DNA from 4 places in the Nonomuraea sp. NPDC050547 genome. Region 1 is predicted to be linked to each of the others. Evidence: riboswitches for the same ligand, from Rfam matches in the RefSeq annotation. Region 1 holds a riboswitch; each other region holds the start of a gene.

Region 1 (3,683 bases):
GGACCCAACCCCGACACCCAGCGCACGCCCGACGCCCAGCGCACGCCCGCCCCGGATCTGCTGTCCGGGGTATCGAGTGCCGGATCTGTTGCCGGGGCGTCGGTCCAGGGCGCCAGAGAAGCGTTCCCCGGTGTCGTGCAGGCGGTCGGCGCGGATCAGGGGGATGCGAGCGTGCGGGAGCACGGGGCAACCGAGACCGTGGCCGCGGCTCCGGGAGTGGTGCGGGCGGCGCGGGCCGCCGGGCTGTCCCTGGGAACGGCCAAGGAGATCTTCGCCGCCGCGGAACGGGGCGATCCGGCGGCGCTGTCGGTCGTGGCAGCGGAGGGCCGGCGGATCGGCGGGCTGCTCGTGGCGGTGGCCGCCGTCCTGGACCCGGAGGTGATCGTGCTCTCCGGCGGCGTAGGACACAACCTCGACCTGCTGGGCGACGCCATCCAACGCCGAATCGGCGAACTGGGGCCCCTCCGGCCCACGATCGTGGCCAGCGCTCTGGGTGACAGCGGGGTGTTGCTGGGCGCCGTCGCCCATGCGAGGGGCCGCGCCTGGGACCTGATCTTCTCCACCCGTATGGGCTGAGATCAGCGAGGGTATGGGGGATGCCGCCTGTACGTGCGCTCGTTACGGCGGTCAGCCACCCCCGCTGGACGACCGTCTCCCTGGACAGAGAGGTCCACGTGCGGCGGGTGGGGGTGGGTGGCTTGCCGTAGGAGAAGAACCTGCAGTGACAGAACCCCACGCGACAGAAGCTCGCGTGCGACAGGGCCGCTCGCGGGAGAAACCGCGAAAGGGCCCGCGCGAGGGCCCGCGCGCGGCGTGAGAAAGTCGCGACATTGCCCGCGCGAGAGCCCGCGCGCGGCATGAGAAAGTCGCGACATTGCCCGCGCGACAGAGGCCGTGGTTTCTCCCGCGCGTGAGTGAAGCCACGCACGGGAGAAACCGCGACAGCTCGCCGCGACGGGCCGGCGGGATCAGCGCTATCAGGTGATCAGGAGAAGATCAGGAGAACGGGCGCGTCACAGCGTGGCGGTGGGCATGACGGGCGCGGGGGCTTGGCGGATCTTTTCGAGCTGGTTGGTGAGTTTGACGCCCGCCGGATCCGGACGCACGGCGCCCACGAAGGCGCGGCGGCGCCAGGCGCTCAGCTTTTCCTCCTTGACCACATCACCGGTACGCGGCGAATGCACCATGTGCCCAGGCCGGGAGATCATGCCCACGTGCCCCAGTCCCGAGAAGAAGACCAGGTCGCCGGGCTTCAGGTTCTTCCAACTGATCTTTCTGGAGAACGCCGAGTACTGCTGGGCGGCGGTGCGGGGTAGTTCGATGCCCGCGCTTTCGTAGGCGCGGAGCATGAGGCCGGAGCAGTCGTAGCCGCGTTTGGTGGTGCCGCCCCAGACGTACGGGGTGCCGCGCTTGTCCATGGCGTAGGCCAGGGCCTTCTGCCAGCTGGGCTTGGGCGTCCGCCGCTCCTGGATTTCCTTGAGGCCCTGGCTGGTCAGCGTGACGTCGTAGGGGTCGACGGTGGTGACGGGGGAGGCGGGGGAGGCGGGGGATGCGATGGCGGGGGATGCGAGGGTGGCTGCGGTGACACCGGAGACGGTGATGAGCACAGCGGTCGCGATGATGCGAGACAGGGGAATGTCCTTCCACAAGGCCTACCGGGTTAGCTGTCGGGCTCGGGCCTGGAAGTCGCCCTACGGCGTGGTAAGCGCCGATTCGCCCCAATGGGGGAGGTGGGTCCCCGGCTCCGCACTGCGGTGTGCGGATTAGGCTGGTGGGACTCTAACGAAACAGTCAAAAGCGTGCAAATCGGGCAAAATGGAGTGTCCGGGAAATGAGATGGGTTGCTCGTCAGGCGAGACGACCCGGTAAGGTACCGCCCATGGAGTCGCGTAGCATTCGCCTGGCCGTCATCCCCGGAGACGGCATCGGTACCGAGGTCGTGACCGAGGGCCTCAAGGTTCTCGAGGCGGTCGGTCCCAAGTTCGACATCACCGAGTACGACCTCGGCGCGGACCGCTACGCCAGGACCGGCGAGGTCCTACCCGACTCCGTGCTGCAGGAGCTGCGCGGCTACGACGCGATCCTGCTCGGCGCCGTCGGCGATCCCCGCAAGGTGCCGCCCGGCCTGCTGGAGCGCGACCTGCTCCTGCGCATCCGCTTCGACTTCGACCACTACGTCAACCTGCGCCCGGTCAAGCTGCTGCCCGGCGTCGCGACGCCGCTGGCCGACACACCGGCCGAGAACATCGACATCGTCGTCGTCCGCGAAGGCACCGAGTCGCTCTACGCCGGCACCGGCGGGGCCATGCGCAAGGGCACGCCGTACGAGGTGGCGACGCAGGAGTCCATCAACACCGCCTACGGCGTCGAACGCGTCGTCCGCTACGCCTTCGCCAAGGCGCAGAGCCGCCCGCGCAAGAAACTCACGCTGGTCCACAAGACCAACGTGCTCACCTTCGCCGGTGACCTGTGGCAGCGCACCTTCGACCGCGTGGCCGAGGAGTACCCCGAGGTCGCCACCGACTACGTGCACATCGACGCGGCCACGATGTTCTTCGTCAACCAGCCCGAGCGCTTCGACGTGATCGTCACCGACAACCTGTTCGGCGACATCATCACCGACCTCGGCGCCGCGGTGGCCGGTGGCATCGGCCTCGCGGCCAGCGGCAACATCAACCCCGAAGGCGCCGCGCCGAGCATGTTCGAGCCGGTGCACGGCAGCGCCCCCGACATCGCCGGGCAGAGCAAGGCCGACCCGACCGCCACCATCCTCTCGGTCGCCATGCTCCTGGACCACCTCGGTCTGACCGCCGAGGCCGCCCGCGTCGAGCAGGCCGTCGCCGACGACATCGTTGAGCGCCTCTCGCACGCCGCCGCCCGCACCACCCGGGAAATCGGCGACGACCTCGCCGCCCGAGTATCCGGCGGCGCCTGACGCCTCAGGCCACCGGCCCACGAGCGGCCCGCCGTACCGCAGAACGTGAGATCCCCCACCCTCGGGGTCTGACAAGAAGTCTGCGGAGGTACGGCAGGCAACGCGCGAACCCGCAGCTCGTGAACACCCGGTACCGACCTGACAAGCGGCCCAGGCGCCCCAGCGCACTCGCGGCCGCCTGACCACCCACGCCCGGTGGCTCGCGAGAGCCTCCGGGCGTTTTCGTTGCGCCCTAACGGTCGTCCTTTTAGATGCAGTAAGTTCCCTCTACCCGATCCGGCGCAGAATGGATGCAGGGTAGTCCTCAGAGAAAGAGAAGGATCTCCGTCATGACCACCTCTCAGAAGCTCAGCTTCGACGTGCAGCTATCCGACCACGCTCGCACCGCGGCAGAGCGCGAGGCGGTACTGGCGAGCCCCGGGTTCGGGAAAGCCTTCACCGATCACATGGTCTCGATCGACTACACGGAGGGCACCGGCTGGCACGACGCCCGCCTCACGCCGTATGGACCGCTCACGCTCGACCCCGCGACCTCCGTCTTCCACTACGCGCAGGAACTCTTCGAGGGTCTCAAGGCCTACCGGCACGCGAACGGCTCGATCGTCACCTTCCGCCCCTACGCCAACGCCGCCCGCTTCAACCACTCCTGCGCGCGCATGGCCATGCCGGAACTGCCGGAAGACACCTTCGTGGAGGCGCTCGAACTCCTCGTCCAGGCCGACCGCGACTGGGTCCCCACGACCGAGGG
Region 2 (3,683 bases), on a different contig from region 1:
CGGCTGGACGCCCACCGGCTGACCGTAGGCCTGGCCGTAGCCGGGCTGGAAGCCCTGCTGGCCGTAGCCCTGCGGCTGCTGCTGGCCGTAACCCTGCTGCGGCTGCTGCTGACCATAACCAGGCTGCTGGCCGTAACCCGGCTGGGCGTACTGCTGCCCGGACGGGGCCTGCTGGCCGTAGCCGGGCTGCTGCTGACCGTAGCCAGGTTGCGAGCCGGGCTGCTGACCGTACTGAGGCTGCTGGCCATAGCCGGGCTGCTGCTGACCGTAACCCGGCTGGGAGCCGGGCTGCTGGCCGTAACCGGGCTGCTGGCCGTACTCGGGCTGCTGCTGGCCGTAGCCGGGCTGCGACTGGGCCTGCTGGCCGTAACCGGGCTGCTGGCCGTAGCCAGGCTGCTGCTGGCCGTAACCGGGCTGGGAGCCCGGCTGCTGGCCGTACTCGGGCTGCTGCTGGGCCTGCTGGCCGTAACCAAGCTGCTGGCCGTAACCCGGCTGCGAGCCGGGCTGCTGGCCGTACTGAGGCTGCTGCTGACCGTATCCCTGCTGCTGGCCGTACTGGGGCTGCTGACCGTAACCCGGCTGGGAGCCGGACTGCTGTCCGTATCCCTGCTGGCCGTAGGGGTCGCCGTCTTGGCGGTAACCCACGACGGTCACGTCCGGGTCGGGCTCGCCCTGTGCGTGGCCCGCGTTGTGCTGTCCGTATTCGGGAGTCCCGGAGTTGTCGCCGGGGTCGTCCTGTGGATACGGCGGCTGTCCGGTGCTCACCGTGTCACCTCGCTTCGAGTGTGCATGTGGCACATGTCAGGACACATGCCTTCGCTGCCCAACGTATCGACATAGGTATCTACAATCACCTTTCCCTTTGGTCGAGGTCCGAGTCAAACGACGGCAGGTGGAGCAGCATCCTGGTGTTGCCCAGGGTGTTGGGCTTGACGTGCTCCAAGTCGAGGAACTCGGCTACGCCCTCGTCATAGGAGGCGAGCAGCTCGGCATAGACCTCGGGAGATACCGGCGTGCCCTGGATCGGGCGGAACCCATGCGCGGCGAAGAAATCCACCGCGAATGTCAGGCAGAACACCCGCCCCAGCCCGAGTTCGCGGGCCGTTCCGATCAAAGCGGTAACGATTTGGCCCCCGACCCCGAGACCGCGGGCGTCGGGGTCGACGGCCACGGTGCGAATCTCGGCGAGGTCCTCCCACAACACGTGCAGGGCACCGCATCCGACGACCTGCCCGCCACGCTCAGCCACCCAGAACTCCTGGACGTCCTCGTAAAGAGTGACCGTGGCTTTTTCCAGCAGGCGCGGCCCGGCTCCGGCATAGGTGTCGACCAGGCGCCTGATCGTCCGGACGTCCGGCGTGCGAGCTCGCCGCACGACGACCTCGATGTCGGGTACCGCCCGTTCGGCGACCTGTTCCATGGCACTTCAGAGTACAGACGCAATTACGGCTGCCCCCTATTTGCCCACCTACTTCCTCAACCATCTCATCCAGTGGACGAGCATGCCCGACAACAGCCGTCTCCCCCTCAACCACCAGGCGAATAGCCGGTGACGAGCAATGATTCCCCCGGTGACGCCGAACCTCACGTACGTCCCATGCACCCGCAAAGCGCACATAAAGTCGCTCCAGTACGGCGGAGCACGTGATCCCCCCGTGACACTTCGGTTGTGAAACCTCAACAGACTTGGCAGTTCTGGTTGAGCACGAACCTGGAGTGCACTAGTGTCCAGCGTCGATGTCACCCGCGTCCTTACGCGCGGCGGCACGCCTAATCCCCTCCCCTGGGGAGCCGGGGACCCGCCAGTGGCCGCAGGCCATCCGGGGTGAATCCGAGCCACGGCTCGGTAGGGCTGCTCCGGCCCGAACCCGTCAGCTAACCCGGTAGGCGGCCACGAGAGGAGCTGGTTGGTGAAGCGCACGCGTAACCGTGAAGGGAAGCCCGCGGGCAAGCATGCCCGCCCTCCCGAACCAGGCATCAAGAAGCGGCTGGTCGTCCTGACGGCAGCCGTAGCCGCGGTGACGTTCACCGTCACGCCTCTCGGTTCCGCAGCCGCCGACCCGAAGCCGTCGCTCAAGCAGTTGTCGGAGCAGGCCGAGAAGCTCCACACGGAGATCGAGACGCTCAGCGAGCAGTTCAACGGCCAGCGCGTGAAGCTCAGGGACGCCCAGAAGGCCGTCGACGCCGCCAAGAAGACGCTGGCCTCCAGTGAGGCCGATCTCGCCACCAAGCGCCAGCGGGCGGGCATGCTCGCGCAGAGCGAGTACATGATGGGCGGCTTCAGCCGCGCCCTCGCCTTCGCCGCCTCCGACGACCCCGAGCTCTTCCTCGACCGCGCCGCGACCAGTTACGCGCTGGAGCAGCAGCAGGGCGAGGAGGTCAACCAGGTCACCCGCGCCAGGGAACTGGCCGAGAAGGCCCAGTCCGAGGCGAAGACCCGCATCGACAAGGTCACCGAGATCGTCGAGGACCTGGACGCGCGGCGCGACAAGATCGGCAAGCTGGTCAAGAAGGTCGAGAGCGACCTGTTCCAGCGGGCCATCGGCGAGGCCGGGCGGCCGGGCACCCGCGCGGTGCGGGTCAGCCTGCCGATCGCCGGCGCCGGCAAGGCGGCCGAGGCGGCCAGGTGGGCGCTGACCCAGCAGCTCAAGCCGTACGTGTGGGGCGCGGAGGGTCCCAGCTCCTACGACTGCTCCGGCCTGGTCATGGCGGCCTACCAGCGGGTCGGCATCTCGCTGCCGCATTACACCGGCGACCAGTGGACGGCCGGCACCCGCATCTCGCGCGAGGAGCTGCGCCCCGGTGACCTGGTGTTCTTCTACAGCGACCTGCACCACGTCGGCATCTACGTCGGCGGCGGCATGATGGTGCACGCGCCGCAGACCGGCGACGTCGTGCGCCTGGCGTCGATCTCCCGTCGCCCGTGGGCGGGCGCGGTCCGCATCGCGAACTGACCCCGCCGAAGAGACGGAACCAGGACCCCATGCCAGCCAAAACCGACCCCGCCGGTCGAACCGGCGGGGTCGGGTCTCAGCCCTGCTAGATCAGCTGGCGGCGTGCCGCCCAGGCCACCGCCTCGATGGCGGTGGCCACACCGATCCTGTCGCATATCCCTCGCAAACGGCGGCGTACCGTGCGTCCGCTGATCTCCAGCCGGCGCCCTACCCGATCGACCGTGACTCCCTTGGCCAGCTCGGCGAGCAAGGCTAAATCGGCGTGGCTCAGCTCAACGCCCTCGGTGAGCACATCCATCGGGAGCCCTCCCCCCAACAGCAGAACTCGCAGACGTATCGGACCGCGCAACGCGCTCGTCTCGCAGACGGTAAACGCATTCAGGAAAGGTCGTCAAGCTCGACAATTGCCCAGCTTGACCAGCTGTATTGACATGATCAAACCTATGTGAACTACTCGCCATATGTCGTCACACTTCGGGGCACGATGAGCGATCTCACTGATCCTTACAACGCCCCTCGGTCACCGACACTGACCCCCGCCGACGTGCTGGGATTCGATCCGTTCGATCCCGGGTTCCGGCGTGACCCGTACGGAAAGTATCGGGAGCTTCGCGAGCGTGGCGATTTATTTCATACCCGCGGCGGTTTGGTGGTAGCCACATCACACGAGCACGTCTCGGCGATGCTGCGCGACCCCCGCTTCGGCCACGGACACGTCCCGCCGGGCAC
Region 3 (3,683 bases), on a different contig from region 1:
AGGTAGCGCTCGCGGTGCACGAGCCCGTTGCGGACCAGCGAGGTGCCGAGCACGACCGTGCGCTCGGCCGGGCCGGGCGAGCGCAGGGGCTGCGCGCGCAGCCAGCCGAAGTCGTGGCAGATGAGGTCGATGCCGCGCTCGCGCACGGCGCCGGCGAGGTCGTCCTTGACGGGCAGCGCGGTGAACACCGCGGTGCTGGAGGCGGCCAGCCTGAGCGCCGCCGCCGTCCCGAGGACCCTGCGCGGCAGTCCCGCCTTGTGCCTGGCCCTCAGCAGCGCCCGATACGGCCCCGCGGCCAGCAGCTCAAGCAGCCGGAGCGTGGCCAGCCCGTCGTCCACGATGACGATGCGGCCCGGCCGCGAGGTCAGCCAGCGCAGTTGCACCCGCCCGGAGAAGGCGTCACCGACCACCTGGACCGGTCGCGGCATCTCCTCGCTCGGCCTGGCCAGCTCGAGCCCGTCGGGCAGGTCGAGCCCGGCCAGCTCGCGGCGCGTGGCCACGAGTGCGCGCTGACGCGCCCTCGGCACGATGACCGTGCGCTCACCGAGCAGCCCGGCGTGGTGGGCCTCGACGGCGCAGAGCATCTGGAGCGGCGATTCCACCCAAGCCCATTGCTTCTTCACGACGGGTTCAAGCTAGCCCGGTCGCCTTAAGCCGCAGGGAACGCCATATGAACAATGGGTCGCATGAACTCGCTGCTGCTCAACACCGACGGTGTGCAGATCCCGCAGCTCGGCTTCGGCGTCTGGCAGGTGCCCGACGACGAGGCCGAACGCGCGGTCACCACCGCGTTTCAGGCGGGATACCGCCATATCGACACCGCCAGGCTCTACTACAACGAGGAAGGGGTGGGCCGCGCCTTCCGGGAGTCGGGGCTGCCACGGGAGAAGGTGTTCATCACGACCAAGCTCTGGAACGCCGACCACGGCCGCGCCGAGGAGGCCTTCGAGGAGAGCCTGGCCCGTCTGGGCCTCGACTACGTCGACCTCTATCTCATCCACTGGCCGGTTCCAGATCAGGACAAATACCTCCAGGCATGGAAGTCCCTGGAAAAGATCTACCGAAACGGCCGGGCGCGCGCGATCGGCGTATCGAACTTCGGCGTGGAGCACCTCACCAGGCTCATCGACGAGGCCGAGATCACCCCCTCGATCAACCAGATCGAACTGCACCCGAACTTCCCCCAGATCGAACTGCGCGCCTTCCACGAGGCCAACGGAATCCTCACCGAGGCGTGGAGCCCGCTGGGCCAGGGCAAGGGCCTGCTGAACGACCCCGCCCTCGCCACATTGGCCGGAAAACACGGCAAATCACCCGCGCAGATCGTGCTCCGCTGGCACGTCCAGCTCGGCAACGTGGTGATCCCCAAGTCGGTCACGCCGGCGCGGATCAGGGAGAACATCCAGGTCTTCGGCTTCACGCTCGACCCGGAGGACATGGCTGCCATAGGAGCCCTCAACAACGGCACCCGTCTGGGACCTGATCCGGCAAATTTTAACTGGATGGGATGACCGGCTGGTGCGGCCTTTTGGCCGCACCAAGCCTTGGATGGTCATTTATGAGTTTGTAATCCCCTTGCCCCATGTATTACCTTCAGGTCATCCAAGGCATACGTCCGGGCTACCCGTTCGTTGCCAGACCATCGCACACACATCACAGGCTTTGCCTGTGACCGCTGAATCCGCACCCTCGCGGAACCGGGGACCCAGGTCCTTTGGGGTGAATCGGCGCCACGCGCCGTAGGGCAGCTTCCATGCCCGAACCCGTCAGCTAACCCGGTAAGCGGCATGGAAGCAAGGAGTCACCCCACCCGATGGCGAAGCATCGTCTTACCCGTGCCCCCAAGATCGACCTCACCCGCGCCGCTCTCGGCGTGACCATCGCCGCCACCGCGGCGTTCGCGACACACCCCGCCCAGGCCGAGACGCACGCCGCGTCCGCCGCCGCCAAGGGCGTCCCGGAAACCGTCGTCCAGGCCGAGCCCGGCAAGAAGGCCGGCAGCGACCGGCCCAAGCCCACGGCGGCCCAGGTCCTCGCGCTGGCCAAGAAGCAGATCGGCACCCGCGAGGACTCCAGGGGCGGCGGCACCAAGTTCCAGAAGTGGTACATGTCCTCCCCCCGCGCCGCCGAGACCGTCAAGCGCGACGGCGGCAACCGCCAGGCCTACCTGAACGCCGCATGGTGCGCCATGTTCGTCAGCTGGGTCGGCGAAGAGACCGGCGCCCGCACCACCGTCGGCTGGGACGCCTACACCGTCACCCACGCCAAGTGGTTCAAGAACAACAACCGATGGGGCACCGGCGCGAAGCCCGGAGCCGTCGTCTTCTTCTCGTGGAGCGGCAGCAAGAGCCTCGACTCCATCAACCACGTCGGGTTCGTCATCAAGGACAACGGCAACGGCACCATCACCACCGTCGAGGGCAACACCGGCAACGGCAAGGTCGAGGAGCGCATCCGCCCCGCCTCCCAGGTCGTCGGCTACGGCTACCCCGACTACTCGGCTTAACTTCCCCTTCCCCCCACTCTCCCTCCCAGGAACGGCGCGCCCCCTCCCCCCGGGCGCGCCGTTCCCATGTCCGGCACCCTCCCGACCCCACCACCACACTCCCCCGCTGCTCCCGTGCACCCCTTCACCCGCCGCCACCCCCGCCCCGCCCCGCGCACACCCACCCCGCCCTGACACGCCCCGCCCCGCGCACCCCCTCGCCCCGCCCCGCGCACACCCATCCCGCCCTCACACCCCGTGGGCCCGTCCCACTCCCACGCACCCCTCACCTGCGCCGACTCCATCCGTGCGCGCCCCGATCCGCCAGCCCCTCCCACGGCCACGCCATCCCGCGAACCTCCGGCCATACAACCCGGCTCCCAGCCCACGCTCCCCCGGGACCTCAAGTCCCACCCCGGCGTTGTCTCATGACCGGGGAGGGAGTGGGCGGGTTAGGGTGACGGTGATCACGTTTGGAGGGGTCATGGGATGGACCGCAGCGGACATCGGCGACCTGTCAGGCCTGGCGGCCGTGGTGACGGGAGCCAACAGCGGCGTCGGGATGATCGCCGCGGGTGAGCTGGCCAGGCGCGGGGCCACCACCGTCCTGGCCTGCCGGGACGTCGCCAAGGGCGAGGCCGCCGCCCAGCTGATGAAGAAGGCGGCTCCCGACGCCTCCATCGAGGTCAGGCAACTTGACCTGGCCGATCTGGCCTCGGTCCGAGCGTTCGCCGCCGCGTACACCGGCGGGCTCGACGTGCTGGTCAACAACGCGGGCGTGATGGCGCTGCCGTACCGGCAGACCGTGGACGGGTTCGAGATGCAGTTCGGGACCAACCACCTCGGGCACTTCGCGCTCACCGGCCTGCTGCTGCCACGGCTGCTGGAGCGTCCCGACCCCCGCGTGGTGACCGTCAGCAGCGGCATGCACAAGACGGGCCGCATCGACTTCGACGACCTCCAGGGCGAACGGTCCTACCGCAAGTGGGCCGCCTACGGGCAGTCCAAGCTGGCCAACCTGCTGTTCGCCTATGAGCTGCAGCGCCGCGCCGCCGGCGCGCTGACCAGCGTCGCCGCCCACCCCGGCTACGCCGCCACCAACCTCCAGGTCGTCGGCCCGCGCATGGAGGGCAACCCGATCCTGGAGTTCGGCTCCCGGCTGGGGAACGTGCTGTTCGCCCAGAGCGCCGAACGCGGC
Region 4 (3,683 bases), on a different contig from region 1:
GACCGCGGCCGGGCCAACCTGGCGATGGCCCGCCACCACCTGCGCAACGTGGAGGAGAAGCTGGAGGTCTGAGGGCGTCGCGCGGCCGCCGTGGGGGAACGGCCGCGCGACGCGGGTCACCCGGCCGTGTGTTTCGTGATCTCTTCCACGAACCGCGACCAGAGTGGCTTGGGCAGATCGTGCCCCATTCCGGGGAACGTGACCAGTCTTGAGCGCGGAATTGCCGCAGCGGTTGCGTGGCCGCCGGCGACCGGAATGAGCGCGTCGTCCTCTCCGTGCAGGACAAGCGTGGGTACGGCCAGCCGGGCCAGCCTTTCGGTCCGGTCACCGGAGGCCAGAATGGCGGCCAATTGACGGGCCGTCCCCGCCGGGTCGTGCGCCCGGTCATAGGCGAGCCCCGCCAGCAGGGCGATCCGCTCGGTGTCCAGGTCGTATCCGGGCGAGCCGATCACCGCCCAGGTCCGCTGGGCCAGCGCGATCGCGGCCGCGCGGTCGGGCGGCGGGGGCGACATCAGGGCCGCGCCGGCTTCCGGCGTGGGCGGCGCGACCTGCGGTCCGGGCGTGGACATGATCGAGGTCAGCGTGCGCACCCGCCCGGGATGGTCGAGTGCGAGTTGCTGCGCGACCATGCCGCCCATGGACGCGCCGACGACGTGCGCGGCGGGCCAGCCGAGCGCGTCGATCAGCCCGGCCGCGTCCCGCGCCATGTCCGCCAGCAGGTACGGCGAAGCGGGCGATCCGAATTCCGGAACGCCCGCCTCGTGAAGATGCGTGGATTCACCGGCGTCGCGGTTGTCGAACCGGACGACGTGGTGGCCCTGCTCGGCGAGGAGCTCGCAGAACTCCTCGTCCCAGTGGATGAGCTGGGCGCCGAGCCCCATGATGAGCAGCAGCGGCCGTGCTTGTGGCGAGCCGAAGCTGTCGTAGACGATCTCGATGCCATTGACGGCGGCGCGCTGACCCATGAGGAACAGAATCACATTCTGTTCCTCGTGAGTAAAGAGGTCAGCGGTCGAACGCCTTGCGGATGCGGCCGCGGGCCAGGAACATGCCGCCGCTCAGGAGGGCCAGAGCGCTGATGAGGGCGAGCCCGCCCACGCCGTTCGACTCGGTCTCGCGGGTGGTGACCGCCGCGGCCAGCTCGGCCTGCGGCGCCTTGTCCTGCGCTGAAGCCTTCACAGGGGCCTTCTCAGGGGCCTGCGCGGGAGCCTTCTCGGCGACCTGGGCGGGAGCGGCCGGGGTCTCGGGCCTCTCCTCGTCCTTCTTCTCGGTCTTCTCCTCCGCGGTCACGACCGGGGGCGTGGCCGGCCGGGCGTCCTTGCGGGACCAGGCGCCGGTGGAGAAGGCGACGGGGTGGTTCTTCTTGCCCACGCCGGGGCCCCACTTGGTGATGACGTATTCGATCTTGATGTGTCCCTGGCCGCCGACGCCGTCGACGCTCAGCGAGCTGGAGTTGAACTTGCCGCCGGTCAGCGAGGCGAAGGTCTTGGCGTCGAGGTCGAGCATGATGCCCCTGTTCGACGGGACCCCGGGGCCGCGGTCGCCGACGAAGAACGGCTCCTTCTTGCCCTTGTAGATGACGTAGCCCTCGGTCAGGAGGGGCCAGCTCGGGCTGGCGGCCAGGCCCTTCTGCATGGGCTTGCCGGAGGCGGGAAGACCGGTGTCGCCGTTGCGGCCGGAGGCGTCGTCCCAGTAGTAGGAGGCGGTGGTGGAGCCCTTGAGAAGGGGCTTCTTCTCGGAGAAGTCATCCGCGTGTGCGGTTGCGCCGGTGCTGAGGGTGACCGCGCCGATGACGGCGACGGAGGCGAGCATGGTGAAAGAACGCATGCCAAAGCGGGAAGACATGAAGAAGAGAAGTCCTTTGTGCGGGGACAGGGGAAATGCGCTCGTCAAAGCGGCGTAGCCGGGCACAAAGCCGAACGGACGCTACGCGAAAGCGCGGGGGGAAAGCCTGGGGAAGGGGCCGCTCAGTAGGCGGCGGGTGAAACTACGCGGAATGGGGGTTCATCGCGGTGGTGCATGAAAAGATCAGTCCTCTCCATCGCGCCTACCGGGTTAGCTGACGGGTTCGGGCGTGGAGATGCCCTACCGACGCGTACGTCGGATTCACCCCAAGGAACATTGGTTCCCCGGTTCCCGCGGGTACGGGATTCGGCGCCAGCCGGCCGCCTCTTCCTGGTGAAGGGTCGGGTCGCCAGCTGGTAACGCTTAGGACTGTAAGTGCCAAAGACGGCAAAAGCAAAACAATCGCCATGAAACGGGCGAAGATCTACCTAAGAAGGTCAAGAAAAAGGGGGGTACGGCCAAGCCGTACCCCCTCAGAACGCCGACTCAGCCGCCGCTCTTGCGCCGGAACGAACGCTTGCTGGCAGCAGGGCCGTGTGCGCCGTGGATCTTTGACTGATCCGTGCCCCTGCCACCCGCACCCGAGTCGGAGTGCTGATTGCGCTTACGCTCCAGGGCCTCCCGGAACTTGCGCTTCATCTCGTCCTCGGGAGTTTCGCTGACTTCCGGCTCCGGTGTTTCCGCCATGAGGACCTCCTGGTGTTGGGGACCACAACAGCTTCGCACGACGGCCGACCTGACGCGAAACCGGGCACCGCGTCAGCCCAGCCTGGCCAGCTCCTCCTCGGTGAGCTCCAGGTCGGCGGCGGCCAGCGAGTCGAGGATCGTCGCCGGGCGGCTTGAGCCGGGAATCGGGATCACCACCGGGCTCCTGGCCAGCTCCCACGCCAGGCAGACCCGCTGCGGGGAGACCCCGCGCTCGGCCGCGACCTCCCCGAAGGCGGCGTGGCGGCGGCCGAGGCGGCCGACGTGGTTCATGCCGCCCAGCGGCTCCCACGGCAGGAACGCCACGCCGATCTCCTCACAGACGTCCACCTCCGGCTCGCTGCTGCGGAAGCTCGGCGAGTACTGGTTCTGCACGCTCACCAGCCGCCCGCCGAGGATCTCGTTGGCCTGCCTGATCTGGGCCGGGTTCGCGTTGGAGATCCCGGCCATCCGGATCTTCCCGGCGTCGAGCAGGTCCACGAGCGTGCCGATCGACTCCTCGTACGGCACCGCCGGGTCGGGCCGGTGATGCTGGTAAAGCCCGATCGACTCGACGCCCAGCGCCTTGAGCGAGCGGTCGCAGGCCCGCTTGAGGTACTCGGGCCGGCCGTCCACGTCCCAGCGCCCGCGCGGCCGGGTGTGCCCGCCCTTGGTGGCCACCAGCACCGCGTCCTTGTCGCCGCCCCAGCTCGCCAGCGCCTTGGCCACGATGCGCTCGTTGTGCCCGACCTCGGCCTCCGTCGGCGTGTAGGCGTCGGCGGTGTCGATCAGCGTGATCCCGGCGTCCAGGGCCGCGTGGATGGTCCTGATCGACTGCTCCTCGTCGGGCATGTGGCCCTCCACCGACATCGGCATCGCGCCGAGCCCGATGGCACTGACACTCATCTGACCGATCAGTCGTGTCTGCATGCGTCCATGGTCATACATTTCGGCCGCTGAGTCGCCGTGGTCACCGTGAACAGGCCGACCTTCTCCCGCCTGCTGACGACGTCGGCGTACCCGGCCTCGACGGCCCAGGTGTGCAGCTGCTCGGCCGAGCGGCACTTCATCACCCACAGCCGCCCGTCGCGGTTGGGCAGCACGTTGGCGATGAACTCCAGCTGCGGGTGGCGGGTCTGCGTGGTGAAGATCAG

The links. Region 1 has a riboswitch for cyclic di-AMP ahead of ACIBHY_RS27750 (C40 family peptidase). Riboswitches for the same ligand answer to the same signal wherever they lie in the genome.
Region 2: it holds a riboswitch for cyclic di-AMP, as region 1 does, so the genes downstream of both, ACIBHY_RS33740 (NlpC/P60 family protein) here and ACIBHY_RS27750 (C40 family peptidase) in region 1, are expected to answer to the same signal.
Region 3: it holds a riboswitch for cyclic di-AMP, as region 1 does, so the genes downstream of both, ACIBHY_RS05600 (CHAP domain-containing protein) here and ACIBHY_RS27750 (C40 family peptidase) in region 1, are expected to answer to the same signal.
Region 4: it holds a riboswitch for cyclic di-AMP, as region 1 does, so the genes downstream of both, ACIBHY_RS30100 (hypothetical protein) here and ACIBHY_RS27750 (C40 family peptidase) in region 1, are expected to answer to the same signal.

The regions. Positions count from the first base shown of each region.
Region 1 is NZ_JBITGW010000011.1:239,511-243,193, reverse strand. Features, by position in the region: gene ACIBHY_RS27755 (ROK family protein) at 1-576, shown strand, start outside; gene ACIBHY_RS27750 (C40 family peptidase) at 1,014-1,607, opposite strand; cyclic di-AMP (ydaO/yuaA leader) riboswitch at 1,635-1,780, opposite strand; gene ACIBHY_RS27745 (3-isopropylmalate dehydrogenase) at 1,880-2,935, shown strand; gene ACIBHY_RS27740 (branched-chain amino acid aminotransferase) at 3,265-3,683, shown strand, end outside.
Region 2 is NZ_JBITGW010000015.1:99,085-102,767, reverse strand. Features, by position in the region: gene ACIBHY_RS33750 (RDD family protein) at 1-765, opposite strand, end outside; gene ACIBHY_RS33745 (amino-acid N-acetyltransferase) at 851-1,420, opposite strand; cyclic di-AMP (ydaO/yuaA leader) riboswitch at 1,758-1,905, shown strand; gene ACIBHY_RS33740 (NlpC/P60 family protein) at 1,911-2,954, shown strand; gene ACIBHY_RS33735 (LuxR C-terminal-related transcriptional regulator) at 3,040-3,252, opposite strand; gene ACIBHY_RS33730 (cytochrome P450) at 3,604-3,683, shown strand, end outside.
Region 3 is NZ_JBITGW010000002.1:245,227-248,909, reverse strand. Features, by position in the region: gene ACIBHY_RS05610 (hypothetical protein) at 1-602, opposite strand, end outside; gene ACIBHY_RS05605 (aldo/keto reductase) at 687-1,511, shown strand; cyclic di-AMP (ydaO/yuaA leader) riboswitch at 1,664-1,800, shown strand; gene ACIBHY_RS05600 (CHAP domain-containing protein) at 1,814-2,506, shown strand; gene ACIBHY_RS05595 (oxidoreductase) at 2,970-3,683, shown strand, end outside.
Region 4 is NZ_JBITGW010000013.1:9,679-13,361, reverse strand. Features, by position in the region: gene ACIBHY_RS30110 (hypothetical protein) at 1-72, shown strand, start outside; gene ACIBHY_RS30105 (alpha/beta fold hydrolase) at 117-980, opposite strand; gene ACIBHY_RS30100 (hypothetical protein) at 1,006-1,827, opposite strand; cyclic di-AMP (ydaO/yuaA leader) riboswitch at 2,030-2,167, opposite strand; gene ACIBHY_RS30095 (DUF5302 domain-containing protein) at 2,332-2,532, opposite strand; gene ACIBHY_RS30090 (aldo/keto reductase) at 2,605-3,459, opposite strand; gene ACIBHY_RS30085 (class I SAM-dependent methyltransferase family protein) at 3,444-3,683, opposite strand, start outside.